One region of the Streptomyces sp. SP17BM10 genome, then DNA from elsewhere that is predicted to be linked to it. Evidence: riboswitches for the same ligand, from Rfam matches in the RefSeq annotation. Region 1 holds a riboswitch; each other region holds the start of a gene.
The links. Region 1 has a riboswitch for S-adenosylmethionine ahead of thrC (threonine synthase). Riboswitches for the same ligand answer to the same signal wherever they lie in the genome.
Positions count from the first base shown of each region.

Region 2: another riboswitch for S-adenosylmethionine. It lies ahead of PUR71_RS19930 (aminotransferase class V-fold PLP-dependent enzyme); the one in region 1 lies ahead of thrC (threonine synthase).
Region 3: another riboswitch for S-adenosylmethionine. It lies ahead of PUR71_RS16395 (IclR family transcriptional regulator); the one in region 1 lies ahead of thrC (threonine synthase).

Region 1 is NZ_JAQYXB010000684.1:275,323-280,580, reverse strand. Features, by position in the region: gene PUR71_RS40385 (alpha,alpha-trehalose-phosphate synthase (UDP-forming)) at 1-225, opposite strand, end outside; gene PUR71_RS40380 (glucosyl-3-phosphoglycerate synthase) at 264-1,283, opposite strand; SAM riboswitch class I at 1,426-1,559, shown strand; gene thrC (threonine synthase) at 1,577-2,872, shown strand; gene PUR71_RS40370 (ubiquitin-like small modifier protein 1) at 2,897-3,175, shown strand; gene PUR71_RS40365 (cold-shock protein) at 3,719-3,919, shown strand; gene groL (chaperonin GroEL) at 4,230-5,258, shown strand, end outside.
Region 2 is NZ_JAQYXB010000588.1:241,137-246,394, reverse strand. Features, by position in the region: gene ctaE (aa3-type cytochrome oxidase subunit III) at 1-480, opposite strand, end outside; gene PUR71_RS19940 (hypothetical protein) at 878-1,303, shown strand; gene trpD (anthranilate phosphoribosyltransferase) at 1,418-2,494, shown strand; SAM riboswitch class IV at 2,603-2,720, shown strand; gene PUR71_RS19930 (aminotransferase class V-fold PLP-dependent enzyme) at 2,773-4,215, shown strand; gene PUR71_RS19925 (Lrp/AsnC family transcriptional regulator) at 4,219-4,500, opposite strand; gene PUR71_RS19920 (rhomboid family intramembrane serine protease) at 4,542-5,258, opposite strand, start outside.
Region 3 is NZ_JAQYXB010000576.1:44,283-49,540, forward strand. Features, by position in the region: partial or broken gene PUR71_RS41315 (amidase family protein) at 1-213, shown strand, start outside; gene PUR71_RS16380 (NB-ARC domain-containing protein) at 269-1,342, shown strand; gene PUR71_RS16385 (hypothetical protein) at 1,522-2,013, opposite strand; gene PUR71_RS16390 (hypothetical protein) at 2,039-2,452, opposite strand; SAM riboswitch class I at 2,900-3,042, shown strand; gene PUR71_RS16395 (IclR family transcriptional regulator) at 3,240-3,953, shown strand; gene PUR71_RS16400 (threonine/serine exporter family protein) at 4,040-5,258, opposite strand, start outside.

The DNA.
Region 1 (5,258 bases):
GCGCCCGTACGGGGCTTCCCGGGCGGCCCGGCGGTCCGCGTCGCCCAGGGCGGCGCACACCCAGACGGCGTTCGGGTCGTCGATCGCGGAGAGGCCGGAGACCAGGCCCCCACCGCCGCGTTTGAGGGTCAGCGTGCCGTCGTCCGCGGTGCCGAAGGAGACCGGTCCGCGGTTGGAAGCCACCAGCACGGTCGCGCTCGAACGTTCGGTCGTGAGATCGCCCATGGTTGGTACGTTGCCGGGGGTCCGGGTCGGCAAACGTTTCAGTGGCGGGTCGCGTACTCGGGGACGGTGTGCATCGGGGGGCGTTCCAGGGCCGTCACGGGGTGGGTGTGGCCGGTGAACGCGCGGGTCTCCGGGTCGCGGGTGAACTGGGTGAGCAGCGGGTGGACGAGGTCGGCCGAGGCCTTGAGCCGGTGGGCGCGGTCGAGGCGTTCGAGCGCGGTGCGGTAGATGGTGGCGGCCATCCGGCCGAGGGCCTGGCCGTCCTGGTGGCGGTGGTGGCGGACGCCGACGTCCACCTGGGCCAGGGCGTCGAGCCCGACCAGGTCCAGCGCGTCGACCAGGAGGCCGAGCTCGACGCCGTAGCCGGTGGGGAACGGGAGCCGTTCGAGCAGTGCGCGGCGGGCCGCGTACTCGCCGCCCAGCGGCTGGACGAAACCGGCGAGTTCCGGCCAGTGCAGGTTGAGGAGGGGACGGGCGACGAGCTCGGTCACCCGGCCGCCGCCGGCCGGGAAGACGGCGTCCGGGTCGCCGGCGGAGCCCCTGACTTCGAGCGGGCGGTCGTACATGGCCTTGACCAGCTGGATGTCCGGCTCGGTGAGCAGCGGGCCGACGGTGCCGGAGACGAAGGCGGGGTCGAACTCGCGCAGGTCCGCGTCGACGAAGCAGACGATGTCGCCCCGGGTGACCAGCAGCGAGCGCCACAGCACCTCGCCCTTGCCGGGCACGGCGGGCAGCCGGGGCAGGATCTCGTCGCGCGGCACGACCCGGGCGCCGGCCGCGGCGGCCACGGCGGCGGTGTCGTCGGCCGACCCCGAGTCGACGACGACGAGTTCGTCGACCAGGGGGAGGCGCTCCATCAGCTCGCGCCGGATCGTGCGGACGATGTCGCCGACGGTGGCCGCCTCGTCGAGGGCGGGCAGGACGACGCTGACGGTGTGGCCGGTGCGGCGCTTGGCCGCGAGGAGGGTGTCGACCGGCCGGTCGGCCGCGCTCCACGAGCGGCGGCCCAGCCAGGAGGCCGCCTGCGGGAGGAGTGCGGGGATCGGTTCGGCGGGCACGGGACTCTCCTCGGCGGATCGGGGTGGAACGGGCCATCTCGCGTGGCGGACGGCCCCTTTCGGGCCCGGCGCCTTCGGATACAGTCTTCGTACAGCGGTCGGACCTTCGCACGCCGGGGTCGCCGCTGACGACAACTTCACATGCTCATCCAGAGGGACTGAGGGAACGGCCCGTTGACGTCCCGGCAACCTTCTCGCGCGGCCGGCCACCAGGCCCCGGCGGGACAGGTGCCAATTCCGGCCCGTGGTGCGCCCGCACCCCGGGGAAGATGAGGAGAGAGGCCTCCGCCATCATGGCTATCACCGCGACATCCGCGTTCGACGCCGCACCCGCATCCGTGGATCTCGGCCCCGCCACCGCCCTGTCCTGTCGGGAGTGCGGCACCCGCTTCCCGCTCGGTCCGAGCTTCGCCTGCCTGGAGTGCTTCGGGCCGCTGGAGATCGCGTACGAGTTCGGTGGTGAGGCCGCCGAGGAGCTGCGCAAGCGGATCGAGGCCGGGCCCGCGTCGATCTGGCGTTACGCGCCGCTGCTGCCGGTGCCCGCCGACGTCGCCTCCAAGCCGAACCTGAACCCGGGCTGGACCCCGCTGGTCAAGGCGGACAACCTCGGGCGGGAGCTGGGCTTCACGGCCCCGCTGCACGTGAAGGACGACTCGGGCAACCCCACGCACTCGTTCAAGGACCGCGTGGTGGCCTGCGCCATCGAGGCCGCGCGCGCCTTCGGCTACACCACGCTGTCCTGCTCGTCGACCGGCAACCTGGCCGGCGCGGTCGGCGCCGCGGCGGCCAGGGCCGGGTTCCGCTCGTGCGTGTTCATCCCGCACGACCTGGAGCAGGGCAAGGTCGTCATGGCCGGGGTGTACGGCGGCGAACTGGTCGGCATCGAGGGCAACTACGACGACGTGAACCGCTTCTGCTCGGAGCTGATCGGCGACCCGGCTGGCGAGGGCTGGGGCTTCGTCAACGTCAACCTCCGCCCGTACTACGGCGAGGGCTCCAAGACGCTCGCGTACGAGATCTGCGAGCAGCTCGGCTGGCGGCTGCCGGAGCAGATCGTCATCCCGATCGCCTCGGGCTCGCAGCTCACGAAGATCGACAAGGGCCTGCAGGAGCTGATCAGGCTCGGACTGGTCGAGGACCGGCCGTACAAGGTCTTCGGCGCCCAGGCCGCGGGCTGCTCGCCGGTCTCCGCGGCCTTCAAGGCCGGCCGGGACGTGATCAAGCCGGTGAAGCCGGACACCATCGCCAAGTCGCTGGCGATCGGCAACCCGGCGGACGGCCCGTACGTGCTGGACATCGCGCGGCGCACCGGCGGCGCGGTCGAGGACGTCACCGACGCCGAGGTGGTGGCCGCCATCCGGCTGCTGGCCCGCACCGAGGGCATCTTCGCCGAGACCGCGGGCGGGGTGACCGTCGGCGTGCTCAAGAAGCTGGTCGAGACCGGGCAGCTGGATCCGGCCAAGGAGACCGTCGCGATCAACACCGGTGACGGCCTCAAGACCCTGGACGCCGTCGCCGATGCGGGGATGACCGCGGTCATCCGCCCGACGCTGGAGTCCTTCCGCAGCGCCGGCCTCGCGTCCGCCTGATTCCCCCCACGAGGAGAGCCACCCATGAGCGCCACCGTCCGCATCCCCACCATCCTGCGCACCTACACCGGCGGGGCCGCCGAGGTCACCGCCGACGGCGGGACCCTGGGCGATGTCATCGCCGACCTGGAGAAGAACCACGCGGGCATCTCCGCGCGCATCCTGGACGACACCGGCAAGCTGCGCCGTTTCGTGAACGTGTACGTGAACGACGACGACGTGCGATTCGCCGAGGGCCTCGCGACCGAGATCAAGGACGGCGCCAGCGTCTCGATCATTCCGGCGGTGGCCGGCGGCTGCTGAGCCGCGCCCCGCGCCGACCGGCCGCCCCCGCGCACGGAATTCCGCATTCCGTGCGCGGGGGCGGCCGCTCGCATTTCGGCGGGAATGTTTCCCGGTCGAGTGGGAGTAGAGTGTCGCTCGGCCGGGAACAGGGGTCCCCCTCCCCCTCCCCGTGCGAACCGCCGCTCCGCCGTCCGTCCGTTGAGACCGCCCGGGGACCGGGCCGGGAAACGTGTCACGCGGATGTCAGAATTCACCAGGGGATTTGCGCATTCCGTCCGCTATGTCCGGCGCGAATTGCGGAGTTCCTTCCGATTCGGCCCGGCCTGTCCCTTGACGCGGACCCGGAATTCACCGCGGAGGACCCTGTTGCAGAGGGCGTCGATCCGGATACATTCAGCCGCGGTCGACGCAATCACCCGCCCACCGGATGTCGTTCGGGGCGGTTGGTCGCGGCGTGCACGGCTGCGCCCAGGGGGGGTTCCCCGGGCCGGCCTTCAAACCAACCCGGGCCCGCGACCTGCGGGACCGTGAAGGGTCAGCACAGCACTAGGGGAGTTCGGAATGGCTCAGGGCACCGTCAAGTGGTTCAACGCGGAGAAGGGCTACGGCTTCATCGCGGTCGACGGTGGTGCGGACGTCTTCGTCCACTACAGCGCGATCCAGATGGACGGCTACCGCACCCTCGAGGAGGGCCAGCGGGTCGAGTTCGAGATCTCCCAGGGACAGAAGGGCCCGCAGGCGGACATGGTCCGCGCGGTCTGACCCCTTCCGGCTCCAGGAGCTCGGCGCGGCCCACGGCTGACGACCACTCGCTTCTCGACGGGCCCGTGCGACACGCGTCGCACGGGCCCGTCGGCGTTCCCGCGGCGGCCCCCGGCTTGGCGATTGGGCTTGCACTCGACCACCCGGAGTGCTAATCATTGGCGTTAGCACTCAAAGCTTGAGAGTGACAGCGGACCGGGTCGGTGAGGCCCTGGGAGCGGTAGGGGAATAGACCCCCGCACACCTTGGCCGTCCGTCGCGGGCACCCCTTGGTCCGAGCAGTCGACCGTGTCCCGGAGGACCACTTCAGATGGCCAAGATCATCGCCTTTGATGAGGAAGCTCGCCGCGGCCTTGAGCGTGGCATGAACCAGCTCGCCGACGCAGTGAAGGTCACGCTCGGCCCCAAGGGTCGCAACGTCGTGCTGGAGAAGAAGTGGGGCGCCCCCACGATCACCAACGACGGTGTCTCCATCGCCAAGGAGATCGAGCTCGAGGACCCGTACGAGAAGATCGGCGCGGAGCTCGTCAAGGAGGTCGCCAAGAAGACGGACGACGTCGCGGGTGACGGCACCACCACCGCCACCGTGCTCGCCCAGGCCCTGGTTCGCGAGGGTCTGCGCAACGTCGCCGCCGGCGCCAACCCGATGGCCCTGAAGCGCGGCATCGAGAAGGCCGTCGCCGCCGTCTCGGACCAGCTCCTGGCCCAGGCCACCGACGTGGAGACCAAGGAGCAGATCGCCTCCACCGCCTCCATCTCGGCCGCTGACACCCAGATCGGCGAGCTCATCGCCGAGGCCATGGACAAGGTCGGCAAGGAAGGCGTCATCACCGTCGAGGAGAGCAACACCTTCGGCCTGGAGCTCGAGCTCACCGAGGGCATGCGCTTCGACAAGGGCTACATCTCCGCCTACTTCGCCACCGACCTGGAGCGCATGGAGGCGACCTTCGAGGACCCGTACATCCTCATCGCCAACTCCAAGATCGGCGGCATCAAGGACCTGCTCCCGCTGCTGGAGAAGGTCATGCAGAGCGGCAAGCCGCTCGTCATCATCGCCGAGGACGTCGAGGGCGAGGCCCTCTCGACCCTGATCGTCAACAAGATCAAGGGCGTCTTCAAGTCCGTCGCCGTCAAGGCCCCGGGCTTCGGTGACCGCCGCAAGGCCATGCTCCAGGACATCGCCACCCTCACCGGCGGCACCGTGATCTCCGAGGAGGTCGGCCTGAAGCTGGAGAACGCCGGTCTGGACCTCCTGGGCGGCGCCCGCAAGGTCGTCATCACCAAGGACGAGACCACGATCGTCGACGGTGCCGGCGACAGCGAGATGGTCGCGGGCCGC
Region 2 (5,258 bases), on a different contig from region 1:
GAAGGCGATCAGACCACCCGTCACGTGCAGACCGTGGAAGCCGGTGGTCAGGTAGAACACCGTGCCGTACGGGTCGGAGGACAGCGAGAGGCCGTCCTTCTTGACCAGCTCGGTGTACTCGAAGATCTGACCGCCGATGAAGATCGCGCCCATCACGAAGGTGATGACGAACCACGAGCGGAGCTTCTTCACGTCCCCGCGCTCGGCGGCGAACACGCCGAGCTGGCAGGTGAGCGAGGAGAGCACCAGGATCGTGGTGTTGACCGAGGAGAAGGGCACGTTGAGGGCGTGCGCCTTCTCGGTCCAGAACTCCGGCCCCTTGACGGAGCGGAGCGTGAAGTACATCGCGAAGAGGGCCGCGAAGAACATCAACTCGGAACTGAGCCAGACGATCGTTCCGACGCTGACCATGTTCGGCCGGTTGACCGATCCGTGCGCGTGCCCGGTTTCTACTGCTGTTGCTGTCGCCACGACGGACATTATGTCGGTCCCTTATTCCGTCTTCACGCCGGGGGGTCTCCCTCGGAGTGTCCGGTGCGTGCGGTATGCCCCCTTGGGGGGCGGTCGGGTGTCCGGACGGTGCCTGAGCAGCGGCGTGTCCCTTTTCTGACGGTTCCTCGGAGGCCCCCGTGACCCCGTTGCCCAGCGTGTCCATCCACGGCCGGCGCAGTGCCGGGAGGTAGGGGAGCGGGCCGGCTGTCGGCCGTCCGGGTGGACTGCGCGGGTCCGGGTGACGGGGCGTCCTCCGGGCGGGTGAGCCCCGGGCGCGGCGCCTTGAGGAGGAACGCGCGCGGGAGGGGGCTCGGCCGGGGGTGATCCGGAGTAGCATCCGGGGCAGGCGAACGTGGTCCGGATCACACTTGAGGGAGCAGGGTCAATGGCGTACACGACCGATGAGACGCTCACCGTCCTCGTCTACAGCGACGACCGCAACACCCGCGAGCAGGTGCTGACGGCGCTCGGCCGCCGGCCCGCCGAGGATCTGCCGGAGTTGTCCTACCTGGAGTGCGCGACCACCCCCGCGGTGCTGCGGGCGCTGGAGAAGGGGGGCGTGGACCTCTGCGTCCTGGACGGCGAGGCGGTGCCGGCCGGTGGGCTCGGGCTCGGGCGGCAGCTCAAGGACGAGATCTACGGCTGCCCGCCGGTGCTGGTGCTGATCGGCCGGCCGCAGGACTCCTGGCTGGCCGCCTGGAGCCGGGCCGACGCGGCGATCTCGCACCCGGTGGACCCGGTCGCGCTGGCCGGGGCGGTGGCCACGCTGCTGCGGGCACGCCTGGCCAAGCGGGCCCCCGCGACGCGCTGAGCGGCGTCGTCTCAGTACTAGAGAAGACAAGGCCGGAGGTACCCCACCGCTCGATAGGCTGACTCCATCCGTACGGACGTCCCCATCGGGGAACCGACACAGCTGGAGTCAGCCATGGTGAACGTGAACCCTGCGAACGGTGGTACCGACCCCGCGCAGGCGGTCCGCACCTGGCCGGACCTCCTGGCGGCGCTGTTGAAGGGGGAGGACCTCGACCGCTCGGCCACCGCGTGGGCGATGGACCGGATCATGAGCGGCGAGGCGTCCCCCGTCCAGGTCGCCGGGTTCATGGTGGCGCTGCGGGCCAAGGGCGAGACGGTCGACGAGATCAGCGGTCTGGTGGACGCGATGTACGCGCACGCCGAGCCGCTGGACATCCCGGGCCCGGCGGTGGACATCGTCGGCACCGGCGGCGACCGCGCCAAGACCGTCAACATCTCCACGATGTCCGCGATCGTCGCGGCGGCGGCCGGCGCCAAGGTGGTCAAGCACGGCAACCGGGCGTCCTCCTCGGCCAGCGGCTCGTCCGACGTGCTGGAGAAGCTCGGCGTCGCCCTCGACCTCTCGGCCCGGCGGGTGGCCGAGGTGGCCGACGAGATCGGGCTCACCTTCTGTTTCGCGGCGAAGTTCCACCCGTCGATGCGGCACGCCGCCACCGCGCGGCGCGACCTCGGGGTGCCGACCGCGTTCAACATCCTCGGTCCGCTGACCAACCCGGCCAAGGTCACCTCGCACGCCGTCGGCTGCTTCGACACCCGGCTCGCCGGGCTCATCGCGGGCGTGCTCGCCCGGCGCGGCTCCAAGGCGCTGGTGTTCCGCGGCGACGACGGCCTGGACGAGCTCACCGTCACGACGACGTCGCGGGTGTGGATCGTGCGGGACGGGATCGTCACCGAGACCGCCTTCGACCCGCGGGACGTCGGCATCGAGCTCGTCGGCATCGAGGCGCTGCGCGGGGCGGACGCCTCCTACAACGCCGAGGTCGCGCGCCGGCTGCTGGCCGGGGAGCGCGGGCCGGTGCGGGACGCCGTCCTGCTCAACACGGCGGCGGCGCTGGTGGCGCTGGACCTGACGGACGCGCCGCTCGCCGAGCAGCTGGCGGCCGGCATGGAACGGGCGGCGGCGGCCGTGGACTCGGGCGCGGCGCAGGAACTGCTGCGGCGCTGGTCGGAGGCCACCGCCCGGGGCTGACGGGCGAGTTGGGGGCTCGCGGCGGATCGCTGCCGCGGGCCCCTTCGGCTGTCCGGATGGTGGATGCCTGTTTGACCACCCGGCGGACGCGACCTAGAGTCTTGGCCAGGTCATGAGTGACAGCGACAAGCCCCAGCTTGCTGTCCGGCAACCCTCCGTCCGTGGCGGGGTGCCCTGGGTGAGGACCGGGCCGCGCGGCGAACCGTCCGCGAGGCAAGCGCGGACGCCCGACGACTAGCACTCCCGGGGTCCCTCGACCCCCGAAGGAGTGCATCCTCATGTCCGTCGCCCACCCGTCTCCCGCCACCACCCTTCACTCGGCGCGCTCCGCGGGGCACCTCCCCGCGGGAGTCTGCGCCCCCCTCGCCGTCCTCGGCCACGACGTCCAGGTGCCGCTCGCCAACGGCGAGAAGGTCGGCTATGCGGCGCTCGACTACGCGGCCAGCTCGCCGGCGCTTCAGCGGGTGTGGGACGACGTCGCCGCGTACGCCCCGTACTACGGCAGCGTCCACCGCGGCGCCGGGTACCTCTCGCAACTGTCCACCGACCTGTTCGAGCAGAGCCGCCGGACCGTCGGCGAGTTCCTCGACCTGCGCGAGGGCGACCAGGTGGTCTTCACCCGGGCCACCACCGACTCGCTCAACCTGCTCGCCGCCGCGCTGCCGGCCGGCACCCGGGTGTTCGCCTTCGAGACCGAGCACCACGCCTCGCTGCTGCCCTGGGCCCACGCCGGGCTGGACGTCACCTACCTGCGCGCCCCCCGCTCGTACGCCGAAGCCGTCGCCGCGCTCGACACCGCGCTGGCCGGGGCGCCCGAGGGCCCGAAGCTGCTGTGCGTCACCGGCGCCTCGAACGTCACCGGCGAGCTGTGGCCGGTCGCCGAGCTGACCGCGACCGCGCACCGGCACGGCGCCCGGGTGGTGCTGGACGCCGCGCAGCTCGCCCCGCACCACCGGGTCTCGGTGTCCGAGCTGGACGTCGACTGGATCGCCTTCTCCGGCCACAAGATCTACGCGCCGTTCGGCGCCGGCGTGCTGGCCGGCCGGGCGGACTGGCTGGACGCGGCCGAGCCGTACCTGGCCGGCGGCGGCGCGACCCGCACGGTGGCCCGGGAGGCCGACGGCTCGGTGGCCGTCCAGTGGCACACCGGCCCGGCCCGGCACGAGGCCGGCTCGCCGAACGTCATCGGCGCCTACGCCATCGCCTCCGCCTGCCGGGCGCTGAGCGAGGCCGGCTTCGATGCGCTGGAGGCCCGTGAGCGGGCGCTGATCGCCCGGCTGACGGCCGGGCTGGCGGAGATCCCGCAGGTCAAGGTGCTGAACCTGTTCGGCCCCACCGGTGACGCCCCAAGCGTGGCGCGGGTGGGCGTGCTGTCCTTCGTCGTCCGGGGCTGGAACAGCTCGCACTTCTCGGCCGCGCTCTCCGCCGAGTACGGCATCGGCGTGCGCGACGGGCTGTTCTGTGCGCACCCGCTGGTGCGCACGCTGCTCGGCGACGAGGACGTCGCGCCGAGTCCTGTCTCCGAGTGCGGCGCGCCGGAGCCGTCGCTGCCGGGCGAGCGCAGCCTGAACGCGATCCGGGTCAGCTTCGGCGCCGGGACCCCGGACGAGCACGTCGACCGGTTCCTGACCGCCGTCCGCGAGCTGGTCACGGACGGCGCGGCGTGGAACTACCGCAACGAGGGCGGCCGTTGCGTGGCCGACACCCGTCGCGAGGGCTGAGGGCTACTCGTCCAGGCCGAGCGCGAACGCGGCCTCCAGGTCGTGCTGGGAGTAGGTGCGGAAGGCGATCTGGGTCTCGGTGTGCGCCACGCCCGGGACCTTGTTCAGCCGGCCGGGGATGACGTCGGCCAGGTCGTCGTGCTTGCGCACCCGCACCATCGCGACCAGGTCGTAGCCGCCGGTCACCGAGTACACCTCGCTGACCCCCTCGATGGAGGCGATGGCCTCGGCGATCTCCGGGATGCGGTCGACACTGGTCTTGATCAGGACGATGGCGGTGATCACTGTTCCGGCTCCTTCGTGGGGTGGCGCCAGCGTATCGGGCCTCAGCCGGGTCGTCTCGGGCGGTGGCCGACGACGGTGCAGGCGTAGAGGAACCCGGCGCAGAAGCCGATCACGTGGACCAGGTAGGCGACCCCCGGCCCGGCCGAGTGCACCGACCACCACTGCAGGGCGAACCAGAGGCCCAGCACCAGCCAGGCCGGGAACCGCAGCGGCAGGAAGAGCAGCAGCGGGACGAGCGTCGTCACCCGGGCGCGCGGGTGGAAGCGCAGGTAGGCGCCCAGGACGGCGGAGATCGCGCCGGAGGCTCCGATCAGGACGCGGGTGGAGTCCGCCGAGTGCGCCTCGGCGAGGGCGAAGCCATACGTCGCGAGGCTCCCGGCGGCCAGGTAGAAGAGGAGGAAACGGGCCCGGCCGACGCGCCGTTCGACGGTGGGGCCGAAGACGTGGAGGAAGAGCAGGTTTCCCGCCAGGTGCAGCCAGCCGGCGTGCAGGAAGAGACCGGTGAGGACGGAGACGGCCGGGCGCTTGCCCGGGGTGGCTGCGGCCGGACAGCCCGGGACCGGGTCCGGGGCCTCGGCGAGTTGTTCGGCTGTCAGCGGCCGCCCGGCCAGGAGCTCCGCGGGGACGGCGCCCCAGCGCTGCTCGTAGCGCTGCTCGGCGCAGACCCGGGCCTGCCCGGTGCCGTACAGGGGGTTGAGTCCGGCGGCCGGGCCGAGCAGGAAGACCAGCGTGTTGATCGCGATCAGGGCGTAGGTGAC
Region 3 (5,258 bases), on a different contig from region 1:
CTGGACCGGATCATCGCGCTGGACACCTTCGTCACCGGGGAGAGCGGCCTCCCGGGCGACCCCGGCCGCCGACTCCGGTTCGGCCTGCCGAGGCACGTGTTCACCGAGGACCTCGAGGAGCCGGTCCGCACCGCCTGGCCAGAGACGGTGGGCGAGGGCCTGAGGTGCGGAACGCTCCCCCCGACGTGGCCCGGAAGGTGCAGGGCGGCCTGAACGGCCTGAGCCCGCGGTAGGCCGGATGTCGGACCGGCCGCCTACACTCCACCCCGTGAAGCAGGACGAGCGTACGGGCGCGCCGGATCCGGCCGACGCGGCCGATCTGGCCGAGTTCATCCGGGCGTTGGAGCGGCTGCGGCTCTGGGCCGGCGGCCCGTCGCTCCGGGCGCTCGCCAAGCGGGTCGGCCCGCTGCTGCGCCCGCCGCAGCCCGTCTCCCACACCACCGTCGCCGACGTGTTCAAGCCGGACCGCCGCCGCCTCGACCCGGACCTCGTCCTGGCCGTCGTCCGGGCACTCGGCGCCGGCGAGGCGGACGCGGCCCGCTGGCGCGCGGCCTGCACCCGGGTGCACGCCGACGCGCGGGCCTGCGGCCCGGTCGGCGTCCTGCGGCAACTGCCCGCCGACCTCGCGACGTTCACCGGCCGCGAGCGGGAACTCGCCTGGCTCGTACGGCACTTCGCCAGCGGCGCCGCGGTCGTCTCGACGATCGATGGCCCGGCCGGGATCGGCAAGACCCAGCTCGCCCTGCACGCCGCACACCACCTCGTCCGGGCCGGCCGCTGCGCCGACGTCCAGCTGTACGTCGACCTGCGCGGCTGCGACCCCGAGCACCCGCCGGCCGACCCCAGTACCGTACTCGGCATGTTCCTACGGCAGTTGGAGGTCCCCGCGCACCGCGTCCCGACCGTCCCGGCCGAGCGCGCGGCGCTGTTCCGGGAGCGGATGCACGGCAAGCGGGCCGTCGTCGTGCTCGACGACGCGGCCACCGCCACCCAGGTCCGGGACCTCCTCCCGGCCTCCCCGACCTGCCTGGTGCTGATCACCAGCCGACACGAACTGACCGGCCTGGAGGGCGTCGCGCCGCACCGACTGGGCGCCTTCACCGAGGAGGAGGCACTGCTGCTCCTGACGAGAGTGGTGGGCGCGAGCCGGGTGGCCGCCGAGCACGAGGCCGCCGAACGCATCGTCCAGGCCTGCGGATACGCCCCCGGAGCCGTATCGGCCGTCGCGGCCCGCCTGCGATCGAGACCGGCCTGGCGCCTCGCCGACCTGGACCGTCGCCTGAGCCGCCCCCCGACCGGAGACCGCCCGACGCCCGCCCATCGGGCCGTCGGCATGGCATAGAGACCACCTGGTCCAGCAGTTCCTGCTGGACCTGCTGGTCGGGACGGCCCGCGCCGCGCTCGGCCGACCTCGGCACGGCGGGCGTCGTTCGTCGACGACGGCGAGTGCGGCGCCTGAGGGACGTGGGACGCGGCGAGGCCCGTCGGGCCCCGCGCCTTCGGCCGGATCCGCGACGGCCCCTATGCGGACGGGGTGCGGAAGATCTTGGTGAAGCTGTCCAGGGTGCCCCCGTTGGCGGTGAAGCCGAGGTAGGCCGCGCCGGTGGCGGCGAGGCAGAGGAGGACGCCGAGGTAGGTGCCGACGTCGGCGCCGGCGTCGATGAAGGCGGACTCGCCGACCGGGATCGACGGGTAGGTGAGCCAGCGGAGCAGGACGATGACGGTGGCGACCGCCGCGAGGACGAGGTTGGTGACGTGGCCCTGGCGGGCCGGGAGGCCGCGGCCGATGGCGGGGAGGGCGGCCATGATGCCCACGGCCACGAGGACGATCACCGGGATCCAGGCGCCGGCGCCCACGTCCCAGGCGTTGCCGCTCGCCGCGTACCGGGTGAGCAGGCCCGTGGCGCCCGACTTCTCGGTGACGGTGTACCAGGGGAGGAAACTGTCGATGAACGCGATCACGCCGATGGCGGCGAGTGCTCCGGACTGGACGCTGATCTTGACGGGCTGCACGGCTCCGACCCTTCTCTCGTGGGGTTCAGTTGACGTTTTGGGGTCCTTGCCCGGGCACCAGTTCGCACGGGCTCCGGTTGCCGTCGGTGAAGGAGCCGGGCCCGACGAACCAGCTGCACCACGTGGAGGCCTCGCGCAGGACGAAGGTCTTCGTCTCGCTCCCGCCGGTGTCCCCGCCGCAGGCGTCGGCCCGCAGCGTGCCCGTCGTCCACCCGGCCGCGCCCGCGTCGGTGATGAAGGCCACGTAGGCGGTCTGGCCGACCGAGAACGTGGTCGAGGCCCCGGTGATCCGCTGATTCCCGGTGCCGAAGCCCGTACCGGTCGCGAGGTCCTGCACGCCGTCGTGGGCCTGGCCCGTGCCGGACGAGCGGGCCGCGGCGGCGCACAGCGCCACGTCGACCACCCCCGACCGCACGACCGGACCCTGGCGACCGTTCATGTGCTCGCCCTCCCGCTCGGGGACGGTCGGGAAGGACCGTCGGTCAAACGGTAGAGCTCCGGTCGCGGCGGCGTGAGGGATATGCGAAGTCGTGGCACTGCCGCTTCGAAACCGTGACAGATGTCCGGATCCGCGACGCCGGCGACTCGATTCAGAACAGGAGTCGCGGTGATCGTCCTTAACAAGAAAGGACTTTGACGGTCCGACAGATCTGTGGTCGACGCTCAGGACGGGCGCCGGCGAGCCCGCGGAGGTCGGCGGGCTCGCGGTGGCCGCCCCCGTCATCCCGGCCGCCCGCGCCGCGTCGACGTCGACGGGGGAGCCCCGTCGGCCGGGCCCGGCGGGAGCCGTGCTGCCACGAACCGCCGGGACGCGGGGCGGGGGAGGGAAGGGGAGGGCGGGGGGAGGTTTGGCGGGCGGCCCCGGGAATCTTGTATCGTTCCTCGCGAATCATCCAGAGGGGTGGAGGGACCGGCCCTACGAAGCCCCGGCAACTCCCCGTTCGACCCGGCGTCCGAAGTACGCGCCGTGCCGTCCGGGATCAGTGCCAACTCCGGCCTGTCGCCAACGTGGCGCGGGAAAGATGAGGAGACACGGTGCTCTCTGTGCTGTCCTTCGCCCGGGCGCTTCCCGCCCCGGCCCTTCCGCGTACCCGTCTCGTGCCCGGCGCAGGCATCCGGCCGACTTCTCCGGCCCGTTCTCGCTGACCACCCCCCCGCTCCCCGCGGGGAGCCCCCGCGGGCCGGACCACCCACCGGCCGCGGATTCGAGACTGGAGTACCCATCCATGGAGCTCACGAGCGGCGTCGGCGTGCTCGACAAGGCCACCGCGATCCTCGCCACCCTGGAGTCCGGGCCCACCACCCTGGCCGGGCTCGCCGCCGCCACCGGCCTGGCGCGCCCCACCGCGCACCGGCTCGCCGTCGCGCTGGAACACCACCGGCTGGTCACCAGGGACCTGCAGGGCCGGTTCGTCCTGGGCCCCCGGCTGGCCGAGCTGTCGGCGGCGGCGGGGGAGGACCGGCTGCTGGCGGCCGCCGGGTCGGTGCTCGTGCACCTGCGGGACGTCACCGGCGAGAGCGCCCAGCTGTACCGCCGTCAGGGCGAGGTCCGGATCTGCGTGGCCGTCGCGGAGCGGCTCTCCGGTCTGCGCGACACCGTGCCGGTGGGGGTGACGCTCCCGATGAAGGTCGGGGCCGCCGCCCAGATCCTGCTCGCCTGGGAGGAGCCGGAGCGCCTGCACCGGGGGCTCCAGGGGGCGCGCTTCACGGCCACGGCCCTCAGCGGCGTACGGCGTCGGGGCTGGGCGCAGTCCATCGGCGAGCGCGAGCTCGGGGTCGCCTCCGTGTCGGCGCCGGTGCGCGGGCCGTCCAACCGGGTGGTGGCCGCGGTCACCGTCTCCGGCCCGATCGAACGGCTCACCCGGCACCCGGGGGCACGCCTGTCCCAGGCCGTCATCGAGGCGGCGAACCACCTCACCGAGGCGCTGCGCCACCCGTGACCGGCCTGGTCGGTTCTCCGGGCGGGTCGATCGACCCGCCCGGAGAACCGGCTCAGAACCCGGCTCGGAGCCGGCTGTGAACCGGCTCAGACCCGGGCGGCCGGGGTGAGGAGCGCCGGACGGGGAACGCGGCTGATCACCGAGCCGATCAGGGTGCCGATCGACACCCCGAAGACCGCCGAGACCGCCGCCAGCACCGACTGGGCCCCGTTGCCCACCTCGATCTGGGCGGTGTTCAGCAGGCCGAAGGAGCCCGGCACGACGATCCAGAACGCGGGCAGGTAGAGCACCTGCCACAGCGGCCCGCCGGGCAGCCAGTGCACCAGGGTGGCGGCGACCGCGGCGGAGACCGCCCCGGCCAGGCCGCCGATCGCCGCGCCGTGCTCGGAGCCGACGACGACCTGGACGGTGACGCTCACCGCGATCACCGCGACGATCCACGGGACGGCGCTCGGCGGGGTGTTCACGTTGATCACGACACCCGCGACGGCGATCGCCAGGCCCAGCCCGATCACCCACCAACTCGGCTTGGCCACCTGGACGTTGGCCAGCGCGGAGGCGGGCATGCCGATCGCGGTGGCGGCCGCGGCCACCCCGGCGAGGAACAGCGCGAGCTGCACCGCCCCGGACACCAGGCGGGCCGTCCCGGCGCTGGCCGAGCCCGCGGCGATCTCCGACAGGCCGGTGACCAGCAGCCCGCCCGGCAGCAGGATCGCCAGCGTGGCGACGATCGTCCGCAGCGGGCCGTCCAGCAGCGAGGCCCGCGCGAGCGCCAGGACGAGCAACGCGACGAGGAACCCGGCGGTGACGGGCAGCAGCGGCCGCAGCGACGGCAGCCGCCGCGCGAGCACGGTCAGCCCCGCGACGACCAGCGAACCGGCGCCCGCCGCCAGCACGTTCGCGGCGACCGGCTGCAGGAACATGCACACCCCGACCCCGACCGGCAGCGCCCCGAGGTCCGCCACCCACGCCGGCCAGCGGGCCGGCGCCCGCCGGATCGCGTCCAGCTCGGCGAGCGCCCGGGGCCCGTCGAGCCCGCCGGCGCGCAGCCGGTGCACCAGGTGGAGGACGTCGGCCGTCTGCTCGAAGCGCAGCGCGGCGCCGACGGGCCGGAACGCGGTGGCGTCGTCCGCGCCGAGCGAGACGAACAGCCCGTTGGTGAGGGCGGCGACCCGCACCCCGGGTGCCCCCAGCGCCCGCCCCAGGCCGTGGAGTTCCTCCTCGACGTCGTGGACGGGCAGACCGCCGCCCAGGAGGGCGTCGCCCAGGTCGAGCAGGAGGCGGCGGAGCGGGTCGGGCGGGGCG